2 regions of the Paeniglutamicibacter cryotolerans genome follow, and region 1 is predicted to be linked to the other one. Evidence: predicted binding sites of a transcription regulator. Region 1 holds the regulator's gene; the other holds the start of a gene.
What was found. Region 1 encodes Rex, which represses fermentation and respiration genes when NADH is low (regulators of the CRP and FNR family bind a similar motif). Its sites were predicted from a motif close to CTTGTGAANNNNTTCACAAG; they were not measured.
Positions count from the first base shown of each region.

Region 1 (4,694 bases):
CTACGGCGGTCAAAGCCCGTCGTTAGGCCCCCCGGGCGGGAACCCCCTTACCCGAAAATTGCTTAATTTGTTTCACTTTCGTCACATTGGCCCCTAGGATTGGTCCTTAGACGACTTCAATCTGCTGCACTGAACCTTGGGTTGCAACATAGGGATTAACGTCAATCGTTTATGTTATGGCCCGTATCAGGAGTGTGTTGGGGATGGTAGAGCCGCAGAACTTCGCAAATGCGAGATTCATGACGGTGGCGGAGGTCGCCGACGTCATGCGTGTGTCGAAGATGACCGTTTACCGGTTGGTGCATTCGGGCGAATTGCCCGCCGTGCGCTTCGGGAGGTCCTATCGCGTCCCCGAAAACGCGGTGGAAGCATACCTGCGTGCGGCGGGACTGCATGGGGGATCGGCCACGGGCTGACCCAAATGGTCTGGACCGCCCTCCGGAGCAGGTAATCTGTTAAGGAACGTTTAACGTCCAGTTGACTGCGGTCGGTTGCTTTTTGGTGCCGCTGCGTGGTCAGCACATCAATAAGTCTGCGAGGAACCATTATGGGCTCTGTTATCAAGAAGCGCCGCAAGCGTATGGCCAAGAAGAAGCACCGCAAATTGCTTCGGAAGACCCGTCACCAGCGTCGTAATAAGAAGTAAATGCCGTTCCGGGCAACGCCCGGACTGCATGAAGGCAGGGCCGCAACCTTTCGAGGTGGCGGCCCTGCCTTATTTCTTTTCCCGCTTCGACGGTGCCGGGAGCCGTTCTAGCGCCTTCGAATGCTTCCGAGGCTTCGCCACAGACCCCACAAGGCACCGGAGATGCCGGCGGCCTTCAGCCCCAGCGTCGCGGCGCGCCTGCCCGTTCTGAAATCGTAGACGGGCCAGTTGCGGGCCTTGGCATGACGGCGCAGTCCGCCGTCGGGATTGATGGCCACGGGGTGGCCGACCGCCTCAAGCAGCGGAATGTCGTTGTGTGAATCGCTATAGGCCCAGCAACGGGCGAGGTTCAGGTTCGTGGCCTCGGCCAGTTGCCGGACGGCCGCCGCCTTGGCCGGTCCATGAAGGATCTCACCGACTAGGCGTCCGGTGTAGGCGCCATCATGCTGTTCCACCACGGTGCCCAGGGCCCCCGAGAGGCCGAGCCGCCGGGCCATCACGGAGGCGACCTCCAACGGCGTCGCCGTGACGAGCCAGACCTGGCGTCGGGCATTCAGGTGTTGGTTGGCGATGGCGCGGGTTCCCGGCCAAATCTTGGAAACGATGAACTCGTCGTAGATCTCATCCCCGAGTGCTTCCATGTCATCGACGAAGAACCCGGCAATAAGGGCCAGCGCGCGGTCGCGCACCTGATGGATGTCCTTCATGTCCTCGCCACGGGTGAGGAAGCGCATCTGGAGCAGGGCGAATCCGGCGACCTGCCGCAGCGTAAAGGCCTTGCGCTGGTACATCTTCCGGGCCACGGCAAAAAGGCTGGCCCCGCGCATCATGGTGTTGTCGACGTCGAAGAAGGCGGCCTCGACTGAATCGGGGAGTCCGGGAAGGGGGAAATCCGGGTATCCGGAGCTCGACGAGGGCATCCCACCAGTCTAGACGCTAGCCGTCGCACGGACGCGCTAGCGTTAATGGCATGACTGCCATTGACCCAACCCCGAGGGTGGAGCTCCTGGTTCGTGCCGGATGCCACCTGTGTGAAGCTGCCCGCCAGACAGTGGAGAAGGTGACGGGGTCCCTGGGACTGGGATGGACCGAGCTCGATGTCGACGCCGACCCCGCCCTGTTAGCGCGGTACTCCGAGGAGATCCCGGTCCTGCTGATCGACGGCGTGCAGCGGGACTTCTGGGTCATTGATCCGCTCCGGCTACGTGCGCTGCTCGTTGGCTAGGTTCGGGCGGCGCACTTGTGAAGCATCCTGACACACTCTTTTGTCCGGTGCTCCCAAACGGCCATAGAGTGGGTTACTTGGACGAAGCGGAGGGAGATTCAACGATGAACGAAGAACGTGCTCTCCCCATCGATTCCCTGGATGCGACGGAAATGCCCGACGGATTACCCAGGCAGGAGCCCGTGGCTGCGGTGCGGCCGTCGCAGGTGGCCGACCGGCAATTGCCAGAGGCTACATTGTCCCGGCTCACGGGCTACCTGCGAGTGCTGACCTCGCTGCAGGCCGACGGGCAACATAGCGCCTCCTCCGGCGTCCTCGCCGAGGCTGCCGGGGTGAATCCCGCGATAGTGCGCAAGGACCTTTCGTTGCTCGGTTCCTACGGAACCCGGGGCGTCGGCTATGTCGTATCGGAACTGAGCCAACACATCTCCAAGGCCCTGGGGCTGACCCAGGAATGGCGCGTTGCCATCATCGGTGCCGGCAATCTGGGACGCGCGCTGGCCGGATATGGAGGGTTCAGGAACCGCGGTTTCGACGTGGTGGCCCTCATCGACGCCGACCCGCAACTCGTGGGCCAGCGCATCGGCGAGCTCGTGATCTCCGACGGAACGGACCTGGCCGCCGTCATTGCCCGGGATCAGGCAAACATGGTGGTGCTGGCCGTTCCCGCGGCGGCGGCCCAGCCGTTGTGCGACGAGTTGGTGAAATGCGGCATCAGCAGCATCCTCAGCTTCGCGCCCGTCCCGCTCCAAGTCCCTGCGGGAGTGCACCTGCGCAAGGTGGACCTGGCCACCGAACTGCAGATCCTGGCCTACCACGCGCAGGACGTCGACTAACAAGGCAGGACATCGGCCCGCGAGGCCAATGCGAAAGCCGCCCGGCGGAGAACTTCCCGCGGGCGGCTTCGACCGTTTCCGGCACTTCTTAGACAACGGCCCTGGAAGCCTTCTTGTAGGCGATGTAGTCGCTGGAGGGGCGCAGCCAGGACAGGACGATCGCCACGACGCCCAGAAGTGCCGGCAGTATGGTGACGCCGCTGGTGAGGGTCAGCAGCGAAAGTACGGCGAGCACCGTTCCGGTGATGCGGGCTCCGTTGCTGCCGGCACGCAGCATGAAGGCGATCAGGGCAAAAAGCCCGGCGGAAATGATGCCGAGTACGACCACGAAGTTGATGGCCATGTCGAACACCGCTGCCAGGTCCGATATTTTGAGCCCCGCCGTCGCCAACTGCGACTGGAGCGCGGGATCGGCCGCAATCATGGTTTCAACCTGGGTGAGCATGGCACCCCGCGGAAGGATGATGAAGACCACGGATATGAGCAGGCTGTATGCACCAGCGACTAGCAGCAGCCAGAAGGCCGCGGTGAGCAGACCGGGTCGGTTAGCAACCACGGGCTTGACGCCCATCGGGAACTGCTGCGGAACCGGGAAGCTCCCGGGGTACTGCTGGGGCGCCTGGCCGTAGGGGGCAGGCGCCTGGGCCGCGTTCTGCCCATACTGCGGTGTGGGCTGGCCGTAGGGAGGCACGTTCTGCCCGTACTGCGGAGCGTTTTGCCCGGCTTGCGGGGGATTCTGCCCGTATCGGGGCTGTTCGGGCGGCGGGTTCTGCGGATCATGGGGTTCGTTGGCGGGGGTGCTCACGGCCTGCTCCTCATTCGTCGTGATGGTTTTCCTGCTCTCAACGATAGTGGTCGGACACCGGAAAATCGCCGTCCAAAAGGATGGTTTATCGCGCAGAGACCAGGGGAAAGTGCCCTTGGAGGAGTATCCCGCGACCGGACCGGGTGATGGTTATCACCTGGGCGATTTAGGCTCCGCACCAAAGATTTGAGAGACTAAGACCATGTCCACTGCCACCGTCCACCTGCTTCGCCATGGAGAAGTCCATAATCCGGACAAGGTGCTCTACGGGCGACTCCCCGAATTCCACCTTTCCGAGCTCGGCCGTGAAATGGCAGACCGGGCCGCGGAGTACTTCCTCGGCCAGCGGAATAATGGAGCGCGGATTGTGCACCTGGCGGCATCGCCTCTAGTCAGGGCACAGGAAACCGCCGAGCCGACGGCTTCCGCCCTCGGGTTGGAAATCGTCACCGACGAGCGGATCCTTGAAGCGAAGAACCATTTCGAGGGCCTTTCTAACGTCAAGAGCCACCTGCGCAAGCCGGAACACTGGCCATACCTCCTCAATCCCTTTCGTCCATCCTGGGGGGAGCCCTACCGGGACCAGGTGGAACGAATGATGGCCGCAATCCGAGACCACCGCGACCGCGCGTTGGAAATCGGTGGGCCCGGGTCCGAAGCCGTTTTGGTCAGCCATCAGCTGCCCATCTGGGTGACCCGCCGCGCGGCCGAAGGCAAACGCCTTTGGCATGACCCGCGCAATCGCGAATGCACTCTCACCTCCGTGACAAGCCTGGACTTTGATGGTGAAAGCCTGGTTGCCGTCCGATATGCAGAACCGAGCATTGACCTTCTGGCCAATGCCGCAAACATTCCTGGAGCTTGAGATCATGACCGAACCGTCATCGTTGCGCCCCCATGGGCCGGGGCGGCGTTCCCTTTTGCGCGCCGCCCTTCTGCTTGCCGCCGTTACCCCGCTGGCGGCTTGCGTCGCACCGGAGGACGACCTGGCCAAACAGGCCCGAGAGGGCAACGGGAAAAACTACATTTCCGGCGATAGCTCGGTGCAGGAATACCCGCTGGATAAGCGCGGGGAACGCATCGAATTGAGCTCCACCACCTTCGATGGCGAAAAAGTGGATACGGCCGCCTGGACCGGCCGCGTCGTGGTGATGAACTTCTGGTACGCCGCCTGCCCTCCCT
Region 1 is NZ_JACHVS010000001.1:384,226-388,919, reverse strand. It holds gene E9229_RS01950 (3-deoxy-7-phosphoheptulonate synthase) at 1-26, shown strand, start outside; gene E9229_RS01945 (helix-turn-helix domain-containing protein) at 204-416, shown strand; gene E9229_RS01940 (30S ribosomal protein bS22) at 548-646, shown strand; gene E9229_RS01935 (HAD family hydrolase) at 754-1,566, opposite strand; gene E9229_RS01930 (glutaredoxin family protein) at 1,617-1,871, shown strand; gene E9229_RS01925 (redox-sensing transcriptional repressor Rex) at 2,000-2,707, shown strand; gene E9229_RS01920 (single stranded DNA-binding domain-containing protein) at 2,796-3,512, opposite strand; gene E9229_RS01915 (histidine phosphatase family protein) at 3,715-4,377, shown strand; gene E9229_RS01910 (TlpA family protein disulfide reductase) at 4,382-4,694, shown strand, end outside.

Region 2 (4,694 bases), 1.1 Mb from region 1:
AGTGCTACACCTGCACCAACTACACGCGCGCCTATATCCAGCACCTGTACAAGTCGAAGGAGATCCTCAGCCACACGCTGATCTCCATCCACAACGAATACTTCGTGGTGAAGATGGTCGACGACGCGCGCCAGGCCATCGAAGACGGCACCTTCCACGAGATGAAGGCACGTGTCATGGCCGAGTACTACGCCGGGAACCCGGACCCGCAGGGCCTGTAGCACCGGGCCGCCTGACCCGCCTCCCCGGCCTCAGTTCCGGGGAGGGGGCCGGTCCGCGACGTGGGTTCCGGTGAACCAGGCGACGCCCGCCACAACGAGCGCCACCACTGCCAGCATCGGGGGGACCGGTGCCAGGAACAGGCCCACCAGCAGCGGAATGACGGCCAGCACCATTACGTCATAACCGCGGGTAAAGTGCGCGAGAAGAGGCTGGGTGGCCTTGTTCATCAGCGCCAGCACCATCACCGAACCCCAGTCCAGCCCCGGCCTGTAGGCCAGGCGCACCGTGCCGGCGGCCAACCCGATACCAGCCAGGACCCCGATCGCCACCAGCAGGCCGACCGATCTCCCGTCCAATGCCACCGCCCAGCCCAGGTAGGCGGCAAGCACCGCACCGTAGACGGCTAGAAGGATTCCTGCGACAGCCCCGTGCGCCCGGCGGATGGCCCCGCGGCCCAACGGGATGATTGAATCCAGCGCGGGGACATCCGCGGCCTGGGCAGCTGCCGCACCTGCCCCCTTTGCCGCGATGCAGGCCCCGATCAATACCAGTGTGCACAGTGCCACCGGCTGCCCCGCGCCCACTGCCAAGGTTCCGGCGACGGGCAACAGCAACCCGGCAGCCAACGAACTCCATACCGAACCGGTACGCAGCAGTACCAGTGCTTCGGCCCGCATCAACGCACCCAACGGCCCGCGGGCCAGCGCGGCAGGGAGCATCCGGCCGAAGGCATCGGAGCCGCGACGGCGAATCGATTCCCGTTGGGCCGCCTGCCGCCGCGATTCGTGCGCCCCGGCCTGTTCGATGGCCGAGCCCAGCACCTTTGTATCGAGCATGGCCAATGCAGCACCGGCATGGGCACTCGAAGCACCGCGGGCCATCAGTTCGCGACTGGAGTTACGTTCCAGCCGCGGCGCCACATAGGCGAACAACCCGGCTACCGATGCCGCAAGTGCCGGCACGATCCACCAGGCTCCACCTTGGGCGGCAGCGGGCCAAGACACGGGAAGCACCGCCCAGAGCCGTTCCAGCCCCGGGTGTCCGGCTGCATGCAGCACGGCGTCCAATGCATAGACCAGCGCCAGCGCTGTCGTTCCGAACCCCAGACCGCCGCGGATCCAACGGGCCCGCCCGGCAAACTGGGCCACTGCGGCGATCAACGCCAGCACGGCAAGCATCAGTCCGAGGCACAGCGCGCCCAAACCAATCCCGACTGCAGCGGGTAACCGTTGCCCGGCATCGAGCAACGCTATGCCCAACGGAATCCACAGCACCAGGCCCAGCGCGATGATCCAGACCAGCCTCTGGCGCAGCAGCCGCGCCAGGAACGGCGTACGGCGCACCGGAAGTGACAGCCACCAGAAACCCTGGGCCCGGTCCACGGCGGAGGGGCCGAGCCGGGAGAAGAGCGAGAGCATGGCCAGCAGCGCCACCATCAACAGGGCGGAGGCGGCGGAGGCCGGGGGAACGACGCCGAGCCCGGGCCGCAGGAGTCCGCCTTCCAGCCCGGTGCGGAAGTTCTGGGTGAATGCCTGGGCGATGCCCGTGGCAAAGAGGACCACCATGAAAAGGGCGAGCACCGCCATGTAGGCATCAGCTGCCCGCTCCCCGAAGCGTCCTCGTTTTGCCTCGCGTTCGGCCGTCCGGGACCGAATCCAAGGGTCGAAGTCGACGGGTTCATTGAGCATTGCCGCTGCCATGCTTAGGATTCCCTGATCGCGGCTGCAGCGGCATCGACTGTTCTGGCAGTAATCTCGCCATCCGCTACGACCAACGCGTGATCCGCCACCACAGCCAGGAAACCCGGATCGTGCGTGACCACCAGCAGTGTGGCACCGGCAGCGACCCGCTCACGCAACCGGGCTGCAAGGCCGGCACGCATCTGCGGGTCTAGGCGCTGTTCGGGCTCGTCGAGCACCAGCAGCCGCGCCGGACGGATCAGGGCGGCAGCCAGCAATAGCCGGCGCCGCTGGCCCGAGGACAGGGCATGCGGATAGGCGGTGCGTGCGCCCTCCAGGTCGAAGAACGCCAGTTCCCGCTCGACCAGTTCCCCCGCATGCTCCAAGCCGTGCCCGCGAGCCACCAGGTCGAGGTGCTCCTGCACGCTTAGCGAGGGGAAGAACGCGTCCTCATCCAACACCACCGAAACCGCGCGGCGGTACAGGTAGCTGGAATCGTCGGTGAATGCACCCAGGATCAACACGTCACCGGAGACCGGTTCCTGGTAGCCGACCAGGGTGCGCAGCAGCGTCGACTTGCCAGCGGCGTTGAATCCGACGATCCCCAGGGCGGTGCCCGGGCGGAGCTGAAGATCCAACGGACCACAGATATCCAGCCCGCCGTACCCGGAGACCAGGGCGGTAGCGGAGATCAGCGGTGCGGCGTGGGTGTCCATGGAGCCCACGCTATCGAACAGGGACGCCAAAGGGGATCCGGCACAGGGATGAGTTGCCCCGCGCGGACGACGGACCGGTGAGCGCAGGCGGCGCCCGGGAGCGGGCTAATGCGGTACCGCGCGGGCTTGCCGGGGGCTACTGCGGGAGCTCGTAGCTGGGTTCACGGCGCTTGAACCAGCGGATGACGGCCGCGGTGACTGGCACGAAGGCGAACTCCACAGCCGTCTTGTAGGCGAAACCGACCAGCACGTAGTTGACGAACGTCGGGGCATCGGAAATACCCAGCACCGGGGCGGCAATCGAGCAGAAGATCAACGTATCGGCGAATTCGCCCACACCGGTGGATCCCATCAGCCGGCCCACGAGCCCCCGCTCGCCGAAGCGTTCCTTCATCCTCACCAGGACCAGGGAGTTCAGGGTCTGGCCGACAAGGAACCCGAGCAGCGAGGCTGCCACGATGCGCCAGACCGGTCCGAGCGTGCGCTCCAGCGCATCCTGCCCGTCATACCAATCGGCGGCGGGAAGCGCGATCATGATCCAGAAGCACAGGGCCGAAAACGCGGCCAGGGCGAAGGTCGTGACGATGGCCCGGCGAGCCTGGCGGAATCCGTAGACCTCGCTGATCACGTCGCCCAGGATGTAGGCCAACGGGAAAAGGAAAAATCCGCCGTCGGTGACAACGGGGCCGAACGTCACGCCCTTGGCGGCGCCGATGTTGGACAGGATGACCACGACGGCCATGACGGCCATGACGGTGGAGAAGTACGGGCTACCGGCTGCCGCGAAGACCGCGGACTTGACCGGAGCTGCTGTTTTTTTGCTGGCGGAAGTAACGCCCATGGTGGATACCCAATCTTGAAGTGGTTCGCCAGGTCCCGCCCGCGGCATTGGCGATCCATCGTTCCTTGTCGGGGAATGGTTCGCGTTCCGCAGGCTGCCCGCTGTATTAGCACTTGACCATCCATTCTCCCACGCGACCCGTTCACGGCTGTTCACCGGCTGTTCGGTTCTACTGACACGAATCCAGTTTTTGAACATGTTCAATTCTTGTTAGAATGACCCGGACCCGCCTGAATACAAGGAAAAAATGACCAAGCAAACCGCAAAAGGGACCGAATCCCGGCAAAAGCTGTTGAACGCCGCCATGAAACTCTTCGCCCAAAACGGCTTTCAGGGCACGACGATGCGCGCCATTGCAGAAGAATCGGGACTATCGCTGGGGAACTCGTACTACTACTTTGAATCCAAGGAGCAGCTCGTCGGCGAGCTCTTCCGCCTCCTGCAGGACCGGCAGCGGGCCCTCGCATGGCCCCGGTTGCAGGAAGGCAACAACCTGGAGACCAACGTCCGGCTTACCCTGGAGGCCACACTGGAGGTCCTCGCCCCCTACCGGGACTTCGGCCCGGCGTTCATCCGCGCAGCCTTCGCCGGAGGAGACCCGGCCTCCGGAAACGTGAACAAGGCCAAGGAGTTCGGGCTTTGGCGCCAGGCAGTTGCCACCTGCCGGCCACAGCCACCGCTGGCCATCCGGCAGGACCTTCCCCAGCTGCTCTGGCTCATCCAGCGCGGCATCATCCTCTTCTGGGCCTACGACGGCACTGAGGATGCCCGACGAACCCTGCGGTTGATCGGAAATGCGGCTCCGGTCATTGCCCGGCTGGCCGTACTTTCCCGGCTGCCGGTGGTGCGCACGATTCTGGACGACATCATCTCCCTGGTTCGCAGCAGCAGCTGACCCGCGATCGCTGGGCACCAGCCACCGATGCGCGTAGAGTCAAATCACCAGTGATCAAGGAGCGAAATGAGTAGACGGGCAACCTCGACGGGGGCCCCCGTAGCGAACCGGCATCTGGTCGCATTCGGCCCGTATGCCGTGGCGAAGGGATGGCTGGTTTCCTTCCTGCTCTTCTGCCTGGCCTCCCTGGGCTACCTTCTGTGCTCCACGGCCTTCGGGGCGGCAGCCGGTGCCGATAGCTCCACGGTCAGTCTCCTCGGGACTTGGGCCACGGCCTTCGCGGGGAGCCTGCTTCTCTGCGTGCCGCTGGCCATCGGACCGGGCATGCCGTTGCGGCCCCT
Region 2 is NZ_JACHVS010000001.1:1,498,626-1,503,319, reverse strand. It holds gene tgt (tRNA guanosine(34) transglycosylase Tgt) at 1-221, shown strand, start outside; gene E9229_RS07085 (DUF6297 family protein) at 252-1,922, opposite strand; gene E9229_RS07080 (ABC transporter ATP-binding protein) at 1,925-2,617, opposite strand; gene E9229_RS07075 (queuosine precursor transporter) at 2,754-3,458, opposite strand; gene E9229_RS07070 (TetR/AcrR family transcriptional regulator) at 3,706-4,353, shown strand; gene E9229_RS07065 (hypothetical protein) at 4,420-4,694, shown strand, end outside.
Region 2: a site for Rex is predicted at 3,646-3,665, ahead of E9229_RS07075 (queuosine precursor transporter). Genes of this name have one in related genera too.